DNA from 3 places in the Marinomonas mediterranea MMB-1 genome. Region 3 is predicted to be linked to each of the others. Evidence: predicted binding sites of a transcription regulator. Region 3 holds the regulator's gene; each other region holds the start of a gene.
What was found. The regulator FliA, encoded in region 3, starts transcription of late flagellar genes. The targets are predictions, from matches to a motif close to CTAAAGTTNNNNNNNNNNCNGCCGATA.
Positions count from the first base shown of each region.

Region 1: flgK (flagellar hook-associated protein FlgK) is a predicted target of FliA. The motif match lies at 2,020-2,046, and genes of this name have one in related genera.
Region 2: MARME_RS16880 (flagellin N-terminal helical domain-containing protein) is a predicted target of FliA. The motif match lies at 1,710-1,736, and genes of this name have one in related genera.

Region 1 is NC_015276.1:3,688,305-3,694,985, forward strand. It holds gene flgK (flagellar hook-associated protein FlgK) at 1-1,970, opposite strand, end outside; gene flgJ (flagellar assembly peptidoglycan hydrolase FlgJ) at 2,098-3,114, opposite strand; gene MARME_RS16905 (flagellar basal body P-ring protein FlgI) at 3,129-4,223, opposite strand; gene flgH (flagellar basal body L-ring protein FlgH) at 4,257-4,925, opposite strand; gene flgG (flagellar basal-body rod protein FlgG) at 4,944-5,729, opposite strand; gene flgF (flagellar basal-body rod protein FlgF) at 5,756-6,493, opposite strand.
Region 2 is NC_015276.1:3,680,428-3,687,108, reverse strand. It holds gene flgL (flagellar hook-associated protein FlgL) at 1-40, shown strand, start outside; gene MARME_RS16885 (HD-GYP domain-containing protein) at 58-1,611, shown strand; gene MARME_RS16880 (flagellin N-terminal helical domain-containing protein) at 1,821-2,684, shown strand; gene MARME_RS16875 (flagellin N-terminal helical domain-containing protein) at 3,171-4,031, shown strand; gene MARME_RS16870 (flagellar protein FlaG) at 4,092-4,535, shown strand; gene fliD (flagellar filament capping protein FliD) at 4,570-5,961, shown strand; gene fliS (flagellar export chaperone FliS) at 5,979-6,401, shown strand; gene MARME_RS16855 (hypothetical protein) at 6,406-6,681, shown strand, end outside.
Region 3 is NC_015276.1:3,530,296-3,536,976, forward strand. It holds gene MARME_RS16175 (protein-glutamate methylesterase/protein-glutamine glutaminase) at 1-413, opposite strand, end outside; gene MARME_RS16180 (chemotaxis protein CheA) at 439-2,793, opposite strand; gene MARME_RS16185 (protein phosphatase CheZ) at 2,806-3,594, opposite strand; gene MARME_RS16190 (chemotaxis response regulator CheY) at 3,608-3,988, opposite strand; gene MARME_RS16195 (RNA polymerase sigma factor FliA) at 4,047-4,784, opposite strand; gene flhF (flagellar biosynthesis protein FlhF) at 4,885-6,153, opposite strand; gene flhA (flagellar biosynthesis protein FlhA) at 6,297-6,681, opposite strand, start outside.

The DNA of each region.
Region 1 (6,681 bases), 160 kb from region 3:
ACACCCAGAAGGGTGTCAAATGTTGTTCTAGCCGCCGAAATAACTTGGGCAGACGCAGAGTAAGATTGTTGATATTTAAGTAAGTTCACCGCCTCTTCATCTAAGCTTACGCCAGAAATTTGATCTTTGCTGTTGACCGACTGGTTATACACAGTTTCAGCAGCCGTTTCATTTGAAGACAAAGTAGAAGTAAGGCTACCAACACTAGTCACAAATGAAGAATAAGCTTCCGTCAAAGTCTCACTACCATTCACTAAAGAAGCATTCTGAATCTCAGCAAGTAATAATCCATTATAGTTATCATTCTCGCTGTCCGTATTGAATTCAATATTATATTCATCTCCCGCTTTTGGGGCTGAAGACACTGAAATATCATACCCTGCGGCGGCTGCAAGTCCGGCCTGTTCTAGAAGGTTAGTATAGTCCGTAACACCAGCGACGGTTGCCAATGTATTCCCTGCGCCGTCTCGAACCTCATACGTAGTATTGTCTGGTGTAAATACAATAGACTGAGGTGCGGTTGAATCTAATCCGCCACCAACACTAAACCCTGACGTTGCAGGATCCAAGTTAGTGATTGTGGAAACACTAATTTCAACGTCGGACAAATTCGAAGACGATTTTGAAACAGAAATAGGGGAAGCTAATGCAAAGTCATCGCCGTTTGACGCTGATAATTCAAGGTTTTTAGCAGCACCTTCCGTCGGCACAAAGGAAAACTTATCCTCAGTAGAGTAAGTCCCACCAGTGTCAAATTGGACCTCTATTCCAAAGCCATCGACTTCAAAGTACCCATCGGAGTTAGGTGTCGCTGTCGATGTATCTACTGGATTCGATTGCTCTACCACCTTACCATTCGCGTTGTACGTCTTAACAACAAATTGTGTATTCGAAATCATTTCGACTTCATAGGAGTTAGTTGTCAGCTCATTCGACGCACCTTCAGTCACTCTTACTTTAATGTCGCCACTGCTAAATCCGTTATCATCGTTAGGTGTAACTTCTATATCACCTGTCGAAAGCAAATTATTACCATAGTTACCATCAGCATCCAAACCTAGCTTATTTTGCGTGTTTAGAGAGTCAGCTAGAACAAGAGCCTGTAACCCAAGAGTACGCTCTGCTTCATCACTAAATTCGTCACGATAATCAATGAGAGCCCCTAAACTCCCTCCGATATCATCGGTCGAGGCACCCACATCGTGGGAACCAAAATCTACCTTTAACGTTAGGTTGTCTGAGCCTGAAGACTCTCTTTCAAGAGAAATTTCATTAGCACTTCCCTGTAGTACAAGCGGCGTGCTTCCTGCCAGTTTAACCGTCATCAATTCATTATCATCATATGCCACATCAATATCGAGGTAACTAGATAACTCAGTAACAAGCTGCTCTTGCTGATCTCTCAATTCATTTGCAGATGTGCCGGTTTGCGTTTCTTGTTTCAGGATCTCAGTATTCAAATTAGAGATCTGACTGGTTATTTCATTTACACTTTCAACAACTGCATTAATTTGCTTATCTGCTGTCGTTTTTTGCTCATCAACAATGGAAGCCATTTCATTGTATCGCTGTACAAGACTCTCAAAGCTAGAATAAGCCGTATTCCGAGCGGAGCTTGAACTAGGGTCGCTATTGGCTGTTTGTAAATCGGTAAAAGACTTACTCAAGTAGGTATTTAATGAAACGCTGTCTTCACCGACCACATTATCCATGTTGTCCATCATAGACGAGTAGGTTTTGTAATAGTTGAGTTTCGAATTGTCAGACCAAACTTGTTGATTGCGGAATTGATCTACTAGGCGAGATGTGTCGTTGATTTTAACTCCACCACCTAACACACTGCTCGTGGCCGTTTCTTGACGGTTATAGCCCTCAGTATCAACATTTGAAACGTTCTGACCTACCGTGGATATTCTCGCCGAACTGGTTTGAAGACCGGAAAGACCAATATTTAATAGGCTGGTACCCATAGCTAAACCTCTAAAAACGATATGAAGCAACGACTCGTTACAAATATATTATCGGTAAGCTATGCAATTACTTTACCAATTTTTTGGTATTCATAGAGCAATGAGCGAATGCTCTTGTGCGCAAGCTCTAAAGGCGAGTAAACCATTTACTTGATAGGATATTTTGAATTTTAGTCGCATAATCAGGATCTGTCGCGTACCCACCTTTTTGCAGATAGGCGGCAAACATTGCAGCATCGTCACCTGCCTGTAAGGCATCTTTATACCGCTCGCTTGTATCTAGGAAGTCAGCATAGTCGATAAAGCTGTCTTGAAAAGAAGAATACGCCCGAAAAGCAGCGCGCTCTTTCTTAGCGATACCATCTCGGTATTCAAGCGTATTAACAACCGCTTTATCGCCGGACCATCTTGAATCCGCCTTAATACCAAATAAATTAAAACTAGCGTTGCCATCTTCTTTAGCAATTGGATATTTTCCCCAACCAGACTCTAATGCGGCTTGAGCTAAAATAGCCTTAGGGTCAACCCCAATAGATTCCCCCGCTTGCTTAGCTAAAGGCCAAAGCGCTTCAACAAACGCTTCAGGGGAGTCAAAAATCACCTCTTTTGCGGATACCGTGTTTGGGGGCAAAGAGTTCTGGGATGACGAGCTTTGAGACAAAGAATTTTGCGAAATAGAGCTTTGAGGGGCTGTTTTTTCCGAATCACTTTTTGCCGCATTGTCAGCAGCAAGCTTAACCATGGTATTTAGTTGACCAGAGTCTATTCGATTTAATTGAGACAACCAATCTGAATCTGAACGAGTCATCGACGATGACGCCTGAGTAGCTTCGACACCACTCCTGTTCGATAGCTGGCGAATCAAAGCATCGGCCAACCCCACTCCGCCATTGTTAGCGAGGGATTGAGACATTTGAGAGTCCATCATTTCCTGATAATGCTTCATCTGACTTGAGCTAAATAGATCGCTGCCAATATTCTCATTCGCACTGCGCATGTTCTTAAACATCATATTGATGAAAATAGATTCAAATTCTTTGGCAACTTGCTTCAATGCAGCATCAGGGTCTTTTTGAGACTGAGTTTTTAGCCTCGCTAATGATGAAAAATCAGCAAAAAATTCGTTAGCACCTATTCGACTCATATTTTCACCTATATCTAGATAACAACCAGATCAGCGTTAATTGCACCCGCTTGCTTAAGGCCCTCTAAAATCGCCATCACATCTCCTGGCGCAGCGCCAACCTGATTTACCGCTCTAACGATATCATTAAGCGACGCGCCAGGATCGAATACAAACATATGACCACTGTCTTCATCGACCGTAATTTCCGATCTCGGCGCTAAAATAGTCTCCCCTCCTGCTAGTGCATTTGGTTGGCCTATTTCAGGATTCTCCTTGATCGTAACGGTTAGACTGCCATGCGTCACGGCAGCAGGAGACACTTTAACGTGCTGCCCGATAATAATAGTACCCGTTCGAGAATTTATGACAATTTTTGCTCGCTCTTCGCCAAGCTGAACATCGAGATTCTCCAATATAGAAAGAAAGGTCACGCGCTGAGAGGGATCACGTGGCGCCGTTACACGAATCGAAGTGGCATCTAAACTCGTCGCCACTCCCGGCCCCAAAAGCCCGTTAATTTTATCTGCGACCTGTTTCGCCGTTGTAAAATCGGGACGATTAAGATTAAACGTCAACGTATCGCCACGGTTAAAGCTACTCGGAACGACTTTTTCGACCGAAGCACCATTAGGGATGCGCCCAACTGTAGGAATATTAATAGATAGACGAGAACCATCTGCACCTTGCGCTCCTAAGCCACCAACGACTAAGTTTCCCTGTGCTATCGCATAGACCTCTCCGTCTGCACCTTTTAGCGCAGACAACAACAAGGTACCGCCTCGAAGGCTCGACGCATTACCTAACGAAGATACCGTCACATCGATTTGCTGACCAGGTTTAGAAAATGGAGGAAGAGTAGCGGTTAGAGAGACAGCCGCGACGTTATCGGAATCAGCATCGGTACCCGCCGGTAAGTTGATACCAAATTGGTTCAACATACTAAGGAAGCTTTGATTCGTAAAGTCGGTGTTATCCCCCGTTCCATTGAGACCAATGACAAGACCATAACCAAACAATTGGTTTTCTCGTACCCCTGCAACAGAGGCAATATCCTTCAATCGATCAGCTAATGACAACTGTGACACCACAAGTGTAAACAAGATTATCAGGCGTACACAGCATTTCATAACCATAATCAACGTCTCTTTATATAAACACGATTAGAAGGGCATCCATTTAGAATTTATAAATCGGGTCAACCATCCTTGCTCACTCCCAGCAGCCAATTCACCGGTACCAGAGTATGCAATACGGGCATCAGCTAATCGATTAGATTGTACCGTATTATCCGCTCCAATATCTTCCTCTCTGACCAATCCTGACAGTCGAATGTATTCTTCGCCTTGATTTAACGTTATCCACTTTTCTCCGCGGATAGCGAGCAAACCATTTGGGTACACCTCATATACTGTCACCGTTATGCTGCCTGTTAAACTGTTACTTTGATTTGCGTCCGCACTGCCCGAAAACTCAGAGGTCACTGAAGGCACCGTCGTATCTAAACCAATGGGAACACCTAATATTGTTGGATTGCCAATAGTCGCGCTTGAGTCTTTACTCAGGTTCGCAGCATTACTTTTTGTAGAACTCGTACTTTCAGAAAGAGTAACGGTTAAAATATCACCGACACTTCGCGCTTTTTTATCACCAAAAAACACATCACCCATTCCTACCTGATAAATACCACCGTCTGCGGATTTAGAATATTGCAGTGTGGGTTGCACGACTGGCGTATAAAATGGATCATCAGCCTTTGGAGCAGGGTCCACCGCGGCACAGCCAGCGAGTAAAATAGGAAAAACAAACAAAAAAGAACGATAACGGTTCATGGTCCAGACCTATAATAATTAAAGCTGCTGAGTCACAAAACCAAGCATGCCATCTGCGGTAGAAATCACCTTAGAGTTCATTTCATAAGCTCGTTGCGTTGTGATCATATTTACCAGTTCTTCAACTGAATTAACGTTGGAAGCCTCTAACATACCTTGGCCCAGCTCCCCAAGTCCTTCCTCTCCAGGAACACCGACGATTGGCGCACCACTCGCTGATGTTTCTTCATAAAGGTTTCCACCTAAAAAGTACAAACCAGCTGGATTAATAAAATTAGCAATCGTAATGGATCCGATCTCTTCTTGATCCGTTTCACCCGCTCGCAATACAGAGACAGTACCATCATCTCCAATAGTAATATCAACAACATCACTATCAAAAGAAATTTGCGGATCAAGAAGGTTGCCGCTAGAGTCCACCATCTGACCTTCGCTGTTCAATTGAAAGGAACCGTCTCGAGTATAGGCCGTTGTACCATCTGAACGCGTAATTTGAAAGAAACCTGCACCTTGAATAGCGACATCTAAATTTCTGTCTGTCACGTTGTAATCGCCTTCTTCGAAATTCTTCTGCATCCCCGTTACTCGAACACCCGCACCAATTTGCAAACCAGATGGTAGCTCCGTATTTTGCGCACTCAGCCCACCTGGGGATTTTAGCGTTTGGTACATTAAATTCTCAAAAACAGCGCGCTCTTTCTTAAAGCCAGTCGTCGAGACGTTTGCTAAGTTGTTAGAAATAACACTTAGCTGCCTGTCCATTGCCGTCAGGCCGGTTTTCGCTGTCCAAAGTGCTGTTTGCATAATCGCTACTACCTATAAAAAATTATCTAACGTTCTAAGACTTTTGCCGATGCAGTGGCGTTTTGTCTAACAGAATCCATTACTTTGATGTTCATTTCAAAACGACGAGCCAGTTCCATAATCTCTGTCATTTCTTCAACTGCATTTACATTGCTGCCTTCTAAAAAGCCCGATATCAGCTTAATGTTATTGTCCTCATCAAGCGGAAGTCCATTCTTTGTACGCAGTAAGCCGTCATTGCCTTTAGTAAGATTTTCACCATCCGTATTTACTAACTTAATTCGACCAATTGACGTCGTTTGCGTAGCATCACCGCCCTGCGGAATAAATGAGATAGTGCCATCAGACCCAACATGCAATGCATCTAACGGGGGGAGAAAAACAGGCCCAGCACTACCAAGCACTGGCAACCCAGTTCCAGTAACCAACTGGCCTGCGGAGGTCAATTGAAGGTCGCCTGCGCGGGTATAGACTTCTTGTCCCGTCGCATCCATAGCAGCGATAAAACCATCCCCCTGTATTGCTACATCCATATCTCGCCCAGTTTCAATCATCACCCCTCTTTCCATTCGAGTGCCAGGGTTTTCAGTCATGGCATAGACACGCGAGGGGTAATAATCGCCATTGACTTGCATGGAACGAGCTTGCTCAAAATCAGCTCGAAAACCGGTTGTCGCGACATTGGCTAAGTTGTTGGCATGAATACCCTGTGCATTCATCACTTGAGTGCCGCCACTCATGGCCAAATACAAGGCTCTATCCATTACTGACTCCAATCAACAAAAAATAAATCGAATTAATATTACAATTACTTAATGCAATCAAATTTCATGCCACTTTCAGATCATCAACTAAAGAAGCTCACCACAACCTCTAAAAACCTTTTAAAAATAAGACAGACACAAAAAAACCGACTTTCGTCGGCTTTTTTGTGTCTGTCTTTAACCCGTAA
Region 2 (6,681 bases), 150 kb from region 3:
TACTCGCCTTGCAAGCTTATCTTTATTTAATAGCCTTTAGTGTTTTAGGGATCTTGTGTGTCAATAGAAGACGTAGATCATTGTTTCGGAGTAGACATAAATTATGGCTACTTTGACATATCTGAGATCCTAGAGGCGATCAGGATAAAGTCTGATGTCTTGTCAGATTCTCGCGTATCAGGTCTAATCAAGAAGCATTCAAAAAAACATCAAATAGTTCATGTTGTTATGCGTCAAGTTGCGCTTGATGAACTCAAACCTTTGTTAAACGATTCTTTTCTTCCTTATGATCCTTATTTTAAGGAGTCGTCGATCGCAGGGTCTCATAGAGAGCGGCGATATGATGCGGAAGAGCGCTTTTTGCTTTTGTGTCTTTCGATTGCAATGGGCAAGTCTGTCCGAAGTATTCGTCGTTTAAATAAGCGCTACAGCTCCAGCTATCTTAGAAATATGTATCCAAAAGGTGTGAGCCTCTATCGTTATCTTCGAAGGATGCTTAATGATCATACTCGAGACTATATAATGGACTATAAATCCGGTAAGTATGATGAGTCGCTTCAGGAATCCCTCATAGATCCTGATGACAGTGTAAAGGATGTTAAGAGTGATAATACTGAAGGGAAACCTTTAGATTCTGTGCCAATCCAGCCTGCGCCGATGCCGACAAAAGAAAAAATTGTTAGAACGGTACCTTTTAGGGAGGAGGTGGATTCTGCGACAGATTTGATGGAAGAGGGGCTTCAGCAGCTTCAGAGCCTCTTTGAATCTGTTCGCCGTGGAGACGTTTCGGATTTAGCTTTGTTGGATCAACTTTGTAAAAAAATAAATCGCTCTTACCTTCGTAATCCTTATGCGCTCTTGGTTCTTAGGCATATTAAAAGTGCTGACAATTATCTTGCTCAGCATATGATGGGAGTCGCGGTCTTATCTTGTCATATGGGGCACGAGCTGGGTTTATCTAATGATTATATTCATGCTATCACGTTAGGTGGATTGCTGATGGATATAGGTCGTTCAAAACTACCAAATGAAATGATAAACAAAACATCCAAGCTTACAGATGCGGAGTTAGGGTTGTTTCATAAGCATATTGACTTTGGGCAACGGATTCTGTCGGCGTTTGAGAGGTTGCCTAAAGTTGCCTATCTTATGTTGGCTGATCACCATGAGAAGCCAGACAGTACAGGCTATCCAAAAAACAAAGAAGGCACTGAAATTAGTATCTACGGCAAAATCGGCGCTATCGTAGATGCCTATGATGCAATGACATCTGAGCAGGCTCACAAATCTTCAATGGGTGCTATTAAGGCGCGCCAGATTTTGATTAAAGAAAGCGGGGTCTCGTTTGATAAAGAGATCGTTGCTGTGTTTGTTAAGAGTATTGGCGTTATTCCTGTCGGCAGCTGTGTTCAGTTGTCAAATGGCAGAATCGGTTTTGTTATGACCCTTAATCGTAAAAAAGAGCCCTCTTTAGTTCGCCAGGTCTATAGTCTGTCTAGTAGTGCATTGATGGCTGCGACGGATATGCAAATTGATGTGGTCGATGTAGAGGTTGTTAAGGAAGTGAACCCATCTGATTTTAATATTCAATTTACCCGCTATATTTTCTAATTTTCTCTAAAGATATTTTCCTAGCTGACGATAAGCTTTGCATCTAAAGTGCATCTCTAATTTAGGTGTTAAAAAATCTAAAAAAAGTTAAAAAAACGTTAAAGATTTTTTAAGCTGATCCGATAAATAGAATATGCAAAGGGCAACCAAATAACTAACTAAATCAAATGGTTGCTATGAAGAAATAATTAATTTCTAGGAGAATTATCATGGCTTTATATGTAAATACAAATACCTCTTCTTTGAATGCTCAGAACCAGCTAACTAAAACTGGAAGTACGCTTGATACAGCGTTCCAGCGTTTGTCCTCTGGTCTACGTATTAATAGCGCAGCAGACGATGCGGCGGGCCTTCAGATCTCCAATCGTTTAACGTCGCAAATAAACGGCTTGAATCAGGCTGTCCGAAATGCAAACGACGGCATCTCTCTGGCTCAAACTGCAGAGGGAGCGCTAGATGAAACAACTAATATGTTGCAGCGTATGCGTACTCTAGCAGTTCAGTCTGCAAACGGTTCGAATACGGACGAAGACCGAGTTGCTTTGCAACAAGAAATGGGTCAGTTGGCAACTGAGATTGATCGAGTTGCAACGACTACCACCTTTGGTGGGCAAAACCTTCTTGATGGAACTTATGATGGTCAGTTTCAGGTGGGCGCCGATGCAAACCAAACTATTTCGTTTAGCTTAAGTACTGTTAATACTCTTGGTGCTGCAGGCGCGGGTTTCCAAATGTCTGGTTTGAATAGTGCTGGTTACCTAGCTTCGACAATTTCGATTTCGGCAGCATCTTTAGCTCAGTCCGTTATTAGTCAAATAGACAATATGATTGCGGCAGTAGACTCAAAACGAGCTGAATTGGGTGCAGTTCAGAACCGTTTTAGTTCTACCATTAATAACTTGAGTAATATTTCGGAAAACGTATCAGCTGCGCGTTCTCGTGTAAGAGATGCGGATTTTGCAACTGAAACGGCTACTTTAACAAGTGCACAGATCTTACAGCAAGCGAGTTCTACGATTTTGGCTCAGGCAAATCAGCGTCCGCAAACAGCGATTTCATTGTTGGGAGGCTAGTCTTTAAAAAAATAAAGCGGCTGATCAGGCCGCTTATGTGAAGAAAACTCGAATACGGGAGGCAAGAGGTTTGGCGATCGTATTCGAATGTTTTTGCTTCTTTCTCCTAGAAGTAATTGTTAGCCAAGTGTTGAAGGCACTTGGCTTTTTTTTGTGAGGTTGGCGCCTCACATATACTGTTTAGCACATTCTATGCCAACTAAAAAAAGCCCCTGATGAAGCTATTTAATGATAATTCACGAAAAAAAAATAAGAAAAAAGCGTCTCCTAAGTACTTGATATGAAAGCTTTTGCCGTTTTTGTAGGCTTTTTTTTGCCATGATGGGAAAAAAAATATCATCTTTTTTCTAAAGCAACTCTAATTATTGCCGTTACCTAATATAAGAGGTTTTTAATTGTGTATATATATCAGAGGTTGGCGCCTCAGATACACATCACGAGTCTACTTGCTAGTAGGCTTATAATGGCGAAAAATAGGAGGCTGTCATGGCTTTATACGTTAATACTAATACGTCATCTTTGAATGCGCAGAACCAGTTAACTAAAACTGGAAGCACGCTTGATACTGCGTATCAGCGTTTGTCATCAGGGTTGCGAATAAACAGTGCGTCTGATGATGCGGCTGGTCTACAAATTTCAAACCGTTTGACTTCTCAGGTTAATGGTTTGAATCAGGCAGTTCGTAATGCGAATGATGGTATTTCTTTGGCACAAACTGCTGAAGGTGCGCTAGATGAAACGACCAATATGCTTCAACGTATGCGTACTTTGGCAGTTCAATCTGCGAACGGTTCGAATACGGATGAAGACCGTTCTGCGCTTCAAGAAGAAATTACTCAGCTTGCAACAGAGATCAATCGTGTTGCAACAGACACTACTTTCGGTGGCCAAAACTTACTTGATGGCACATATGACGGTCAGTTTCAGGTAGGTGCTGATGCAAACCAAACGATTTCATTTAGTTTGAGTTCGGTTAACACGCTTGGTGCTGCTGGTGCTGGTTTCCAGATTTCTGGCTTGAACAGCGCTGGTTACGTAGCATCAACGATTTCTATCAGTGCTGCATCTTTAGCTCAATCTGTAATTACTCAAGTCGACAATATGATTGCCGCGGTTGATTCAAAACGAGCTGAGCTAGGTGCTGTTCAAAACCGCTTTAGCTCTACTATCAATAACTTGAGTAATATCTCTGAAAATGTATCTGCAGCACGTTCTCGTGTACGTGATGCAGACTTTGCAACAGAAACTGCGACACTTACTAGTGCGCAAATTCTACAGCAAGCAAGTTCTACTATTTTGGCTCAAGCAAACCAACGTCCTCAAACAGCCCTTTCTTTATTAGGCTAATTGAGCGATGCTTAAAAGCTGGAGCTTTTGCTCCAGCTTTTTGCTTTATGGGAGGCACTTATGTCTATTAGCTCCGATGTATCAAAACAGTCATTAACGCAACTGCATACCGGCACTGATGTTCAGTCAAATGCTCGTGAATTCCAAGAAGTCCAAAAAAAAGAAGCTCAAGTTATTAAGAAAAGTGTCGATATTACACCTGATAAAGATGCTAAGAATACTTTCGAGAATGAATTGTCCAATGCCACGAGTGAAGAAATTCTGTCATTCGAGGAATCTCAGACAGACGAAGTGAACCTGAAAATGAGACAGCTAAATGTATCGCTTTCCTTTGAACTTTCTGAAGAAGGCGGCGATAATGTAGTTAAGGTTATTGATCGAGAAACAGGTGATCTTGTACGTCAGATTCCAACAGAAGAATTTTTGAAAATCTCCAAACGTATTGATGATATATTTGAAGAAGTAAGCGACTTAAAAGGCAGTCTGGTCAATAGTGAAGTGTAATCTGGCTAATTAATTAGCCAAAGGAGCTATAAAAATGTCAGTATCATCACTAGGAGTAGGGTCTGGAATAGATCTTCAAACGTTGCTCCAAAACATGGTTAGCGTGCAGAAAGACACTAAAGTAAAGGCCTACGAGTCTAAAATTAGCGATTATAAGTCTGAAGTATCTGCATATGGCGCTATAAAGTCTGCTCTTGAGACCTTCGAAAAAGCCGTTGAATCTTTAAATGATGAAGATCTTTTTACAGGTCGGACGGCAACTAGCACTCAGCCCGAATCTGGTGATATTGTTTCTGTAACAGCAGATAAAGAAGCTGCAAATGGCTCTTACAATGTATCTGTTAGCCAGCTGGCTCAAGGTAGTCGAAGTGTTAGCTCGGCAGGTCTATTTTCCTCTACCGATGATGTAGTCAGTGCAACGGGAGGCGATTTAACTTTCACTGCTGGTTCAGATACTTTTACGGTATCTGTTGCTGCTGGCGCGACGTTATCCGAGGTCCGCGAGCAAATAAATGATTCAACTGATAACTTTGGTGTTTCAGCTAACTTAGTTGACGATGGCAACGGTAACGTATATCTGACCTTAGGTTCTGATGTTACAGGCTCAGGTAATGACCTGGTCGTTACAAATACCGACGCTACCTTAGACAGCGTTTCATCCGTAGCAACAGGGGCTGGTTCCGCGGGGTTGTCTATTGCCACTGAAGACGCGGCACAAGATGCTATTATTAATGTTGACGGTATTACGATTAATAGTTCTTCCAATACATTTGAAAACGCGGTTTCGGGCTTAACCATTAAGGCATTGGCGCAATCCGAGACTGGAACCGATGGTAACCCCGAGACCGCCAAGTCTGTCATTGATTTTGATACGGAATCTGTAAAAGAGACATTGGAAAGCTTCGTTGAATCCTATAATGCGTTGTTTACGACTTTTGACAAGTATTCAAGTGCTGGTGATATTTTAAATGGCAGTAGCCTTATTCGCGGGTTAGAAGGGCAACTCAACTCAAACTTGATGACAACTTTTACAAATGCCGGAGATCTTTCGACTATCTTTGATATCGGAATTGAAATGGATGATGATGGGAAGCTGTCTCTCAATAGTACTGACTTTGATGACGCTATGGAAAATAGCTACGATGATGTAGTGACACTGTTTACTGGCGATAATGGTATCGCTAGTATCATGGACAGCTATCTTGAAAACTTTACTGGTTCTTCTGGGGTTTTAAAAGACTTGAGTGACGCGGCGCAAACGTCTGCTGATAGTAAGGAAGAAGACAAAGAGAACTTTGAGTATAGGATAGGACTTTACGAAGCGCAGTTAAAGAAAAGGTTTTCAAATTTAGATGTTTTATTGGCAGGTTTGAATAATAGTGGTACAGCGCTTCTAACTAGTTTAAGTAACTTGAATCAAAAGTAAGAGATTGAATAACACATATGTATGGTAATAAAGGCATTCAGGCTTATAAAAAAGATTCGCTGAAAGCGGATTTGGCTTCTGCAGACCCTCATCGAATTATTCAGCTTCTGATGCAAGGAGCTTTAGAACGCCTTGCTCTCGCAAAAGGTTTTATGGAGCGAAAAGACCTTGAAAACAAATCTACGACACTTACTCGGGTAGTGGAAATTATTAACGCTCTACGTGATTCATTAGACAGAGATGCTAACCCAGAGCTCGTAGATAATTTAGATGGTTTGTATGAGTTTATGATTCTACAAATTCACGAAGCGAGTGTATCTCTTGATATTTCTAAGATAGATTTAGTTATGAAACTTATGCTTGAAATAAAAGGTGCATGGGATCAAATCAGCCAAGCTGATAAAGATGAAGCATATGCACAGCAAGCGATGAGTGAGTAGCTTAATGCCACGAGCGGATGCATTCTATTTCGAGCTAAACGCGGTTTTAGAGAAAGCGATAGAAATTAAGGATTTGGATACGATTTTTGAGCTGGAAAAGTATATATCAAAATGTCACTTTGACAGGCTAAAACCAGAAGAACTAGCGAGTAATGAAAAGATCCTTCGAACATTAGGGGAAAATATTCAACGAGCGGCTGAAATTGTTAGAGTAGAGCAGGAAAATATTGAGAAAGAGCTCGAAACAGTTAAAGATAAGCAAAATAGCGTAAAAAATAAT
Region 3 (6,681 bases):
TTACCACCACCTAAGCGTGTTCTAGCAACCGTAATAACACGCTCAACCAATGTATGCTTCACCACAGCAGAATCTCGAGAAATATCCTCAAAATTCTTAGGCATAAAGTCAACAGCACCCGCCTCAAGGGCATCCAATGTTACTTGCGCCCCTTCATGAGTAAGCGAAGAAAACATTAACACCGGCGTAGGTTTCAGCTTCATGATGTTAGTAACCGCTGAAATGCCATCCAGAACTGGCATTTCATAATCCATGGTCACAACATCAGGTGATAAGGACTGAACCTTTTCTACCGCTTCTTTACCGTTGTTCGCTGTCCCTATCACCTTCAGGCGAGGGTCTGCATCAAAAATTTCAACCAATCGACGACGGAAAAAACCAGAATCATCGACCACCAATACCTTTACAGGCATACGTTATACTCCTAGCTCAAACCGATTATCGAGAAGCGTAGTTTTTCAGCATACTCGGCACATCCAGTATCAAAGCAATGCGACCATCGCCCGTAATTGTCGCACCAGACATACCAGCAGTACCTTGTAGCATTTTACCGAGCGGTTTAATAACCACCTCTTCTTGACCAACAAGTTGATCTACTACAAACCCAACTTCAGTCATACCGACCTGAATCACAACAACATGCGCTTCTTCAGGTGTTAAATTATAATCGGCGTTTTTCACCAACCAACTCTTAAGGTGGAAGATTGGTAACGTTTTACCTCGAATAACGACAACCTGCTGACCATCTACCACATTTGTCTTTTTAAGATTAAGGTGGAAGATCTCATTTACGCTCACCAATGGGAACGCAAACGCTTGATCGCCTAACGTCACCATTAATGTTGGCATAATGGCTAAGGTTAGTGGCACTTTAATACTAAAGCGCGACCCTTGCCCAAGAACAGACTGTATTTCCAATGTACCATTCAGTTGATTGATCTTGGTTTTCACCACGTCCATACCAACGCCACGGCCAGATACATCCGTAATTTCTTTCTTCGTTGAGAAACCAGGAGCAAAGATAAGATTAAACGCTTCTTCATCTGACAAGCGTTCAGCCGCATCAGCGTCCATAACCCCTTTTTCTACCGCTTTATTACGCAGCACTTGAGCATCCATACCTGCACCATCATCGTCGATGGACAACAGAATATGATCACCTTCCTGCTCAGCAGAAAGAATTACATGCCCCATACGAGGTTTGCCGTTTGCCTCTCGAACATCTGGCGATTCTATACCATGGTCAACCGAGTTTCGCACCAAGTGAACCAATGGATCCGCCAATGCCTCTACAAGGTTTTTATCCAAATCGGTATCTTCACCGCGAAGCTCAAGATTAACTTCTTTCTTAAGATTTCGAGCTAGGTCTCGAACCACTCGTGGGAATCGACCAAATACTTTCTTAATTGGTTGCATGCGGGTTTTCATAACCGCATTCTGAAGATCGCCAGTTACGACATCTAAGTTTGATACAGCTTTAGACATCGACTCGTCTTCACTTTGAAGACCTAGTCGAACAAGCCTATTTCTAACCAATACCAACTCACCGACCATGTTCATGATGTCATCTAAACGTTTAGTGTCAACACGAACAGTCGTTTCTTGAGCTACCGGAGCATTCGCTCTCTCCTTAGACTCTTTCGGTGCAGCATCTGCAGCTTTCGGCGCAACAGCTTTTTTCGGTGCAGCTGCTTTTGGTTTTGCTTTAGGCTTCGCTTTTGATTTAGGCTCTGCTTTTTTCTCGCTGGCCTCAGCCTTATCGGCTTTAGGTTTCGACTCAGTAACTGACTCGCTAGCAGCATTTTTGCTTGGAGCACCCTTACCATGTAAGCTGTCTAAGAGAGACTCAAATTCGTCTTCTGTAATCAGATCAGACTCGGCACCACTAGGGGCGGCTGATTCTGGCGCACTCTTAGTATCGGCGCTCTGGCTCGGTTCAGCTGATTTGACAACGTCCGCAGCAGCGTCATCATCAACACCCGGTGCACTAGAGCCATGTAACTGATCCAGCAATGCTTCAAACTCATCTTCTGTAATATCATCAGAAGTAGGTTCCGCATCGGATTTAGACTCTTTAGGAGCTGCGTTTGACGACGCTCCATTCTTAGAATCTGCATCACTGTCGTCAACTCCTGGGGCGCCACCACCATGAAGCTGGTCGAGCAAGGCATCGAACTCATCCTCGGTGATGTCATCCGAATCGCTTCCAGCATCCGCTTTGGCTTCATCTTCCTGTTTCGGAGCCTCGTCGCCAAGCGCATTAAGAAGAGAGGCAAATTCATCATCTGAAATATCATCGGATTCGCCTTTTTGCTGCTCAACGGAACCACTAGAAACAGGTTCCTCTTCCTCAGGCTCTTCTACTTCGTCTTCTTCATCGGCTGACGCCAACTCTTCAGCAGAAGGAGGCTTAGCATACTGACTCAAAGCATTGATGAGTTCAGGGTCTGCAGGTTCTGGCTCTTGTCCACTACGAACCATTTCGAACATTTCATTAACAGAATCGAGCGCTTGTAATACCACATCCATTAACTCAGCATCAACGACTCGCTGACCATTACGCAATATATCAAACACGTTCTCAGCATAGTGACAGCAATCAACCAATGCAGTTAATTGAAGGAAGCCTGCGCCACCTTTAACCGTATGGAATCCTCTAAAGATCGCATTAAGCAACGCGTTGTCTTCAGGGTTTTGTTCTAGATCTACTAATTGTTCGGAAAGCTGCTCCAGGATTTCACCAGCTTCTACCAAAAAATCCTGTAGAATTTCTTCATCGACCTCGAAACTCATCCTCAGCTCCTCTTAGAAACCAAGACTTGATAGCAAGTCGTCTACTTCGTCTTGACTATTCAGTACTTCTGGGTTGTTTTCAGTATTGACCGCCGGACCATGACCTCGATTATCATCATGTTCCTTTTCGGCAATTTCGTGCTCGAGCCCTGAGATGCTGTCTACGCGTCCTGCGACAGCCACCAAGTGAACGAGTTTCTCTTCTACATCTCTAATCAACTCACTCACACGAGCGATTACTTGCCCGGTTAGATCTTGGTATCCTTGTTCTAGTAGGATGGTATTCAAATTGCCATGCAAGGTGTTCGCACTGTCTTTGGTATACCCCAAGAAAGCATCGATACGCTTATACAACTCTCGGAATTCCTGTGGTGTTAAGTCGCGTTGAATCAAACGATTCCAATCTTTATGCAGTGATTCGGCCTGAGATTTCAACTCGCTTGCAACCGGAACACTGCTGTCGACCATATCCATCGTTTTATTCGCAGCAGAACTGGTCATTTCGGTAACATAAGTCAAACGATCAGATGCATCTGTGATTCGTGAATTGTTATCACCGTCCGCAGTTTCTAACACATCTTCCATGGACTCTATTTGGAAGTCCCGGATAGCATCATGCAAACTACGAGTCAACGTACCTACTTCATGATAAAAACTCTTATGGCGAGCTTCACTCAGTTCTTGGATGATTTTAATAGCACCGCTAAAGTCGCCGGCCTCAAGCTTATTAAGTAAATCGATAGCACCGTCTTTTACGGTAGTCTCGAAATCCCCAAGCTTAGATTCCTTAAAATCTGACATTCAAAGGCCCCTATTATTTCGCAGAATCAATTCGCTCAAAAATCTTCTCGATTTTTTCTTTAAGTGCAACCGCTGTAAATGGTTTTACTACATAACCATTTACACCAGCTTGCGCAGCGGTAATGATTTGATCCCGCTTAGCTTCTGCGGTAACCATTAACACTGGGATCGTCTTGAGTTTGTCGTCCGCACGTACAGCACGAAGCAACTCAATCCCGGTCATACCTGGCATATTCCAATCAGTTACAAGGAAGTCGATGGTTCCTGTTTGAAGAATCGGTAACGCTGTCGTGCCGTCATCCGCTTCAACCGTATTGGTAAATCCCAAATCCCTAAGCAAATTTTTGATGATTCGTCTCATCGTTGAGAAGTCATCAACAATCAGGATTTTCATGTTTTTATCCAATGCAACCTCCACACCACAAAGGTAGTATTTCAATACTCATATAATATTAGTCTCGCCAATCCGTTAATCTAGCCCTCAAACGCATAGCCGCTTGGCTATGTATTTGACTTACCCTAGACTCACTAACACCTAGTACAGCACCAATCTCTTTCAGATTTAGTTCTTCGTTATAATAAAGAGATAAAACTAACTTTTCTCTTTCAGGAAGTTTATCTATTTCAACCGCTAGTTGCTTTTGAAACCCTCCTTCTTCAACAACATCGTAAGGCTGGGAATCATCCGACTCTATATTAATTTCGTTACTTCCATGCTCGCTCTCAAGCATTTCTTCATAACTAAAAAGCTGTGTCGACATCGATGAACGCATAATTTCATGATATTCATCAACACTAATTCCCATGTGCTCAGAAACTTCATTATCTGTTACGTCTCGTCCAAGCTTACCTTCTAATTCTTTAATTGCCTCAGTGACCGCCCTTCCATTTCGTCTTACCGATCTTGGAGCCCAGTCACTTTTACGCATTTCATCCATTATGGCGCCTCGAATTCTTATGCCTGCATAAGTTTCGAACGAAGCTCCCTTAGTCGACTCAAAACGTTTATACGCTTCTATCAGACCAATCATTCCTGCTTGCGTCAAATCATCGACGTCCACATGATTGGGCAGTCGAGCTAGCAAGTGGTAAGCAATCTTTTTAACCAGATAACCATATTGTTGAATAATGGCATCCATAGAAAGAGCTGCTTTTTTCGAATAGGTACTATAACCGTGCTTTGATTGCATAAAACCGCGTTTTCACCTTTTCCCAACACTGATTTACCAGTGCGCAACTTAAATGTACTACATTCAATTATTATATGCTGTCACTAATAACATATTTTTACTAACTCCCATACTTTAGTGACCCATACAACTGACCATACTGCTCTGCCGTATACACTGCGCGACTAATTAAGTTATGCGCGCGCGCAGGTTCAATATCATCCGGTATTCGTTGCCCATCAGCTACATACATAACCGGCAAGCCTTCTTCAATGACAACACTAATTGCTTCACCTAGAGAGGCAGACTCGTCAATTTTACTAAGAACACAACCGTCTAACTGAATCTGAGAGTAAACATCTACTACCGTTTTTAATACTTGCCGCTGACTTGTACAAGGTAAAACCAGCAGTTTTTTCAAATAACCTCTAGCTTTCTGCATCATTTTTAGCTGTCGCTCTAAATTTCTATCTCTAGGATTCATTCCTGCAGTATCTACTAACACAAGAGAGTAATTTGAATATTTATCCAGCACTTCATTGAGGTCAGAGTATTCATTAACCACTTCAACGGGAACATTTAATATTCGACCAAATGTTCTCAATTGCTCATGCGCCGCAATTCGATAAGTATCAGTTGTAACAAGCACAACACTGTCCGCACCATTTTTCAATACATGTTGCGCGGCTATTTTACCAATCGATGTTGTCTTACCTACGCCAGTTGGCCCCATAAATGCGATGCAACCACTCATATGAGCCATATCTTGCCGCGCCACAGGTAAATAATCTGCCAATCGAGACAGCGCTTTTTTCCAATCATCCTCTCTTCCGAGAAAATTAGAATGATCAACAATTTTCTCTATTACAATATCTGACAGGCCTAATTTCACCAACCTGCCCTGAATATACTGTTCAGGAGTCTCAGAATAATTACTTTTCGCAGAATGCTCTGCTTTATCTTCTATCTGCTCTTTGGTTTCTTTTAATTCAGACTTGAGCCGTTCTAATTCCCTTTCCATTTCTATTAGTTGGGAGGGGGACTCTGAATTTTTTATTGAAAGTGCTTCCTCTATTTGAGAAGGCTCATCACGCCGAGCAGCAGAAAAAGAGTCATTTGAAAAAGTAGTTGGTTCTGGCGATGGGCGTTGAGTTGGCGGCTGGCTGTTGCGGGCTTGCGCTAAACGCTCTTGATAGGCCCTTTTCGGGTCATTTGATGAAAGAGGGTAATCGCGACCACTTGGGGATGAAGAAGACAGCCCAGAAGGTAACGACCCGTCATAATCCAATGCAGTCGTAATTTCGATTTCACCGCTTGGCAACCTCTGATTAGACAATATAACAGCATCAGGCCCCACGGCATCACGGACTTTCCGTATAGCCTGGCGCATATCTGGTGCCCTGAATCGCCTAATTTGCATAAAGTGAGAATTCCTTCGGATACTATTTTTCTTACAAATCCATAGCTTAACCCAAAGATCTCAATAAATATAGCAGCAAAATCATATACATGAATATCAATTCGAGCCCATTATTACTGCCCAATAACACCAACTACGGCGATCCGCTTGTGATCTGGAACCTCTTGATAGGACAAAACGGCCATATTCACCATTCCAAACCTCATAAAACGCGCAAGCATTGGTCTAATCGGCGCTGAAACAACCAATATAGGCGTATTCCCCATTGCCTCTTGCTGCTCTGCAGACTGTTTAAGAGAAGACTGAAGCTGTTCTGCCATAGAAGGCTCGAGTATGAGCGCTTCTTCATTTTTAACCCCTGCTTGCTGACTCTGCTGCACTGTCTGCATCAACATTTTTTCCAACTGGGGGTCCAAGGTCAATACTGGAATTTCCTCTACACCATCAGCCAGAGTTTGAATTATCATTCGTGATAGTGAAGTACGAACTGCGGCAGTC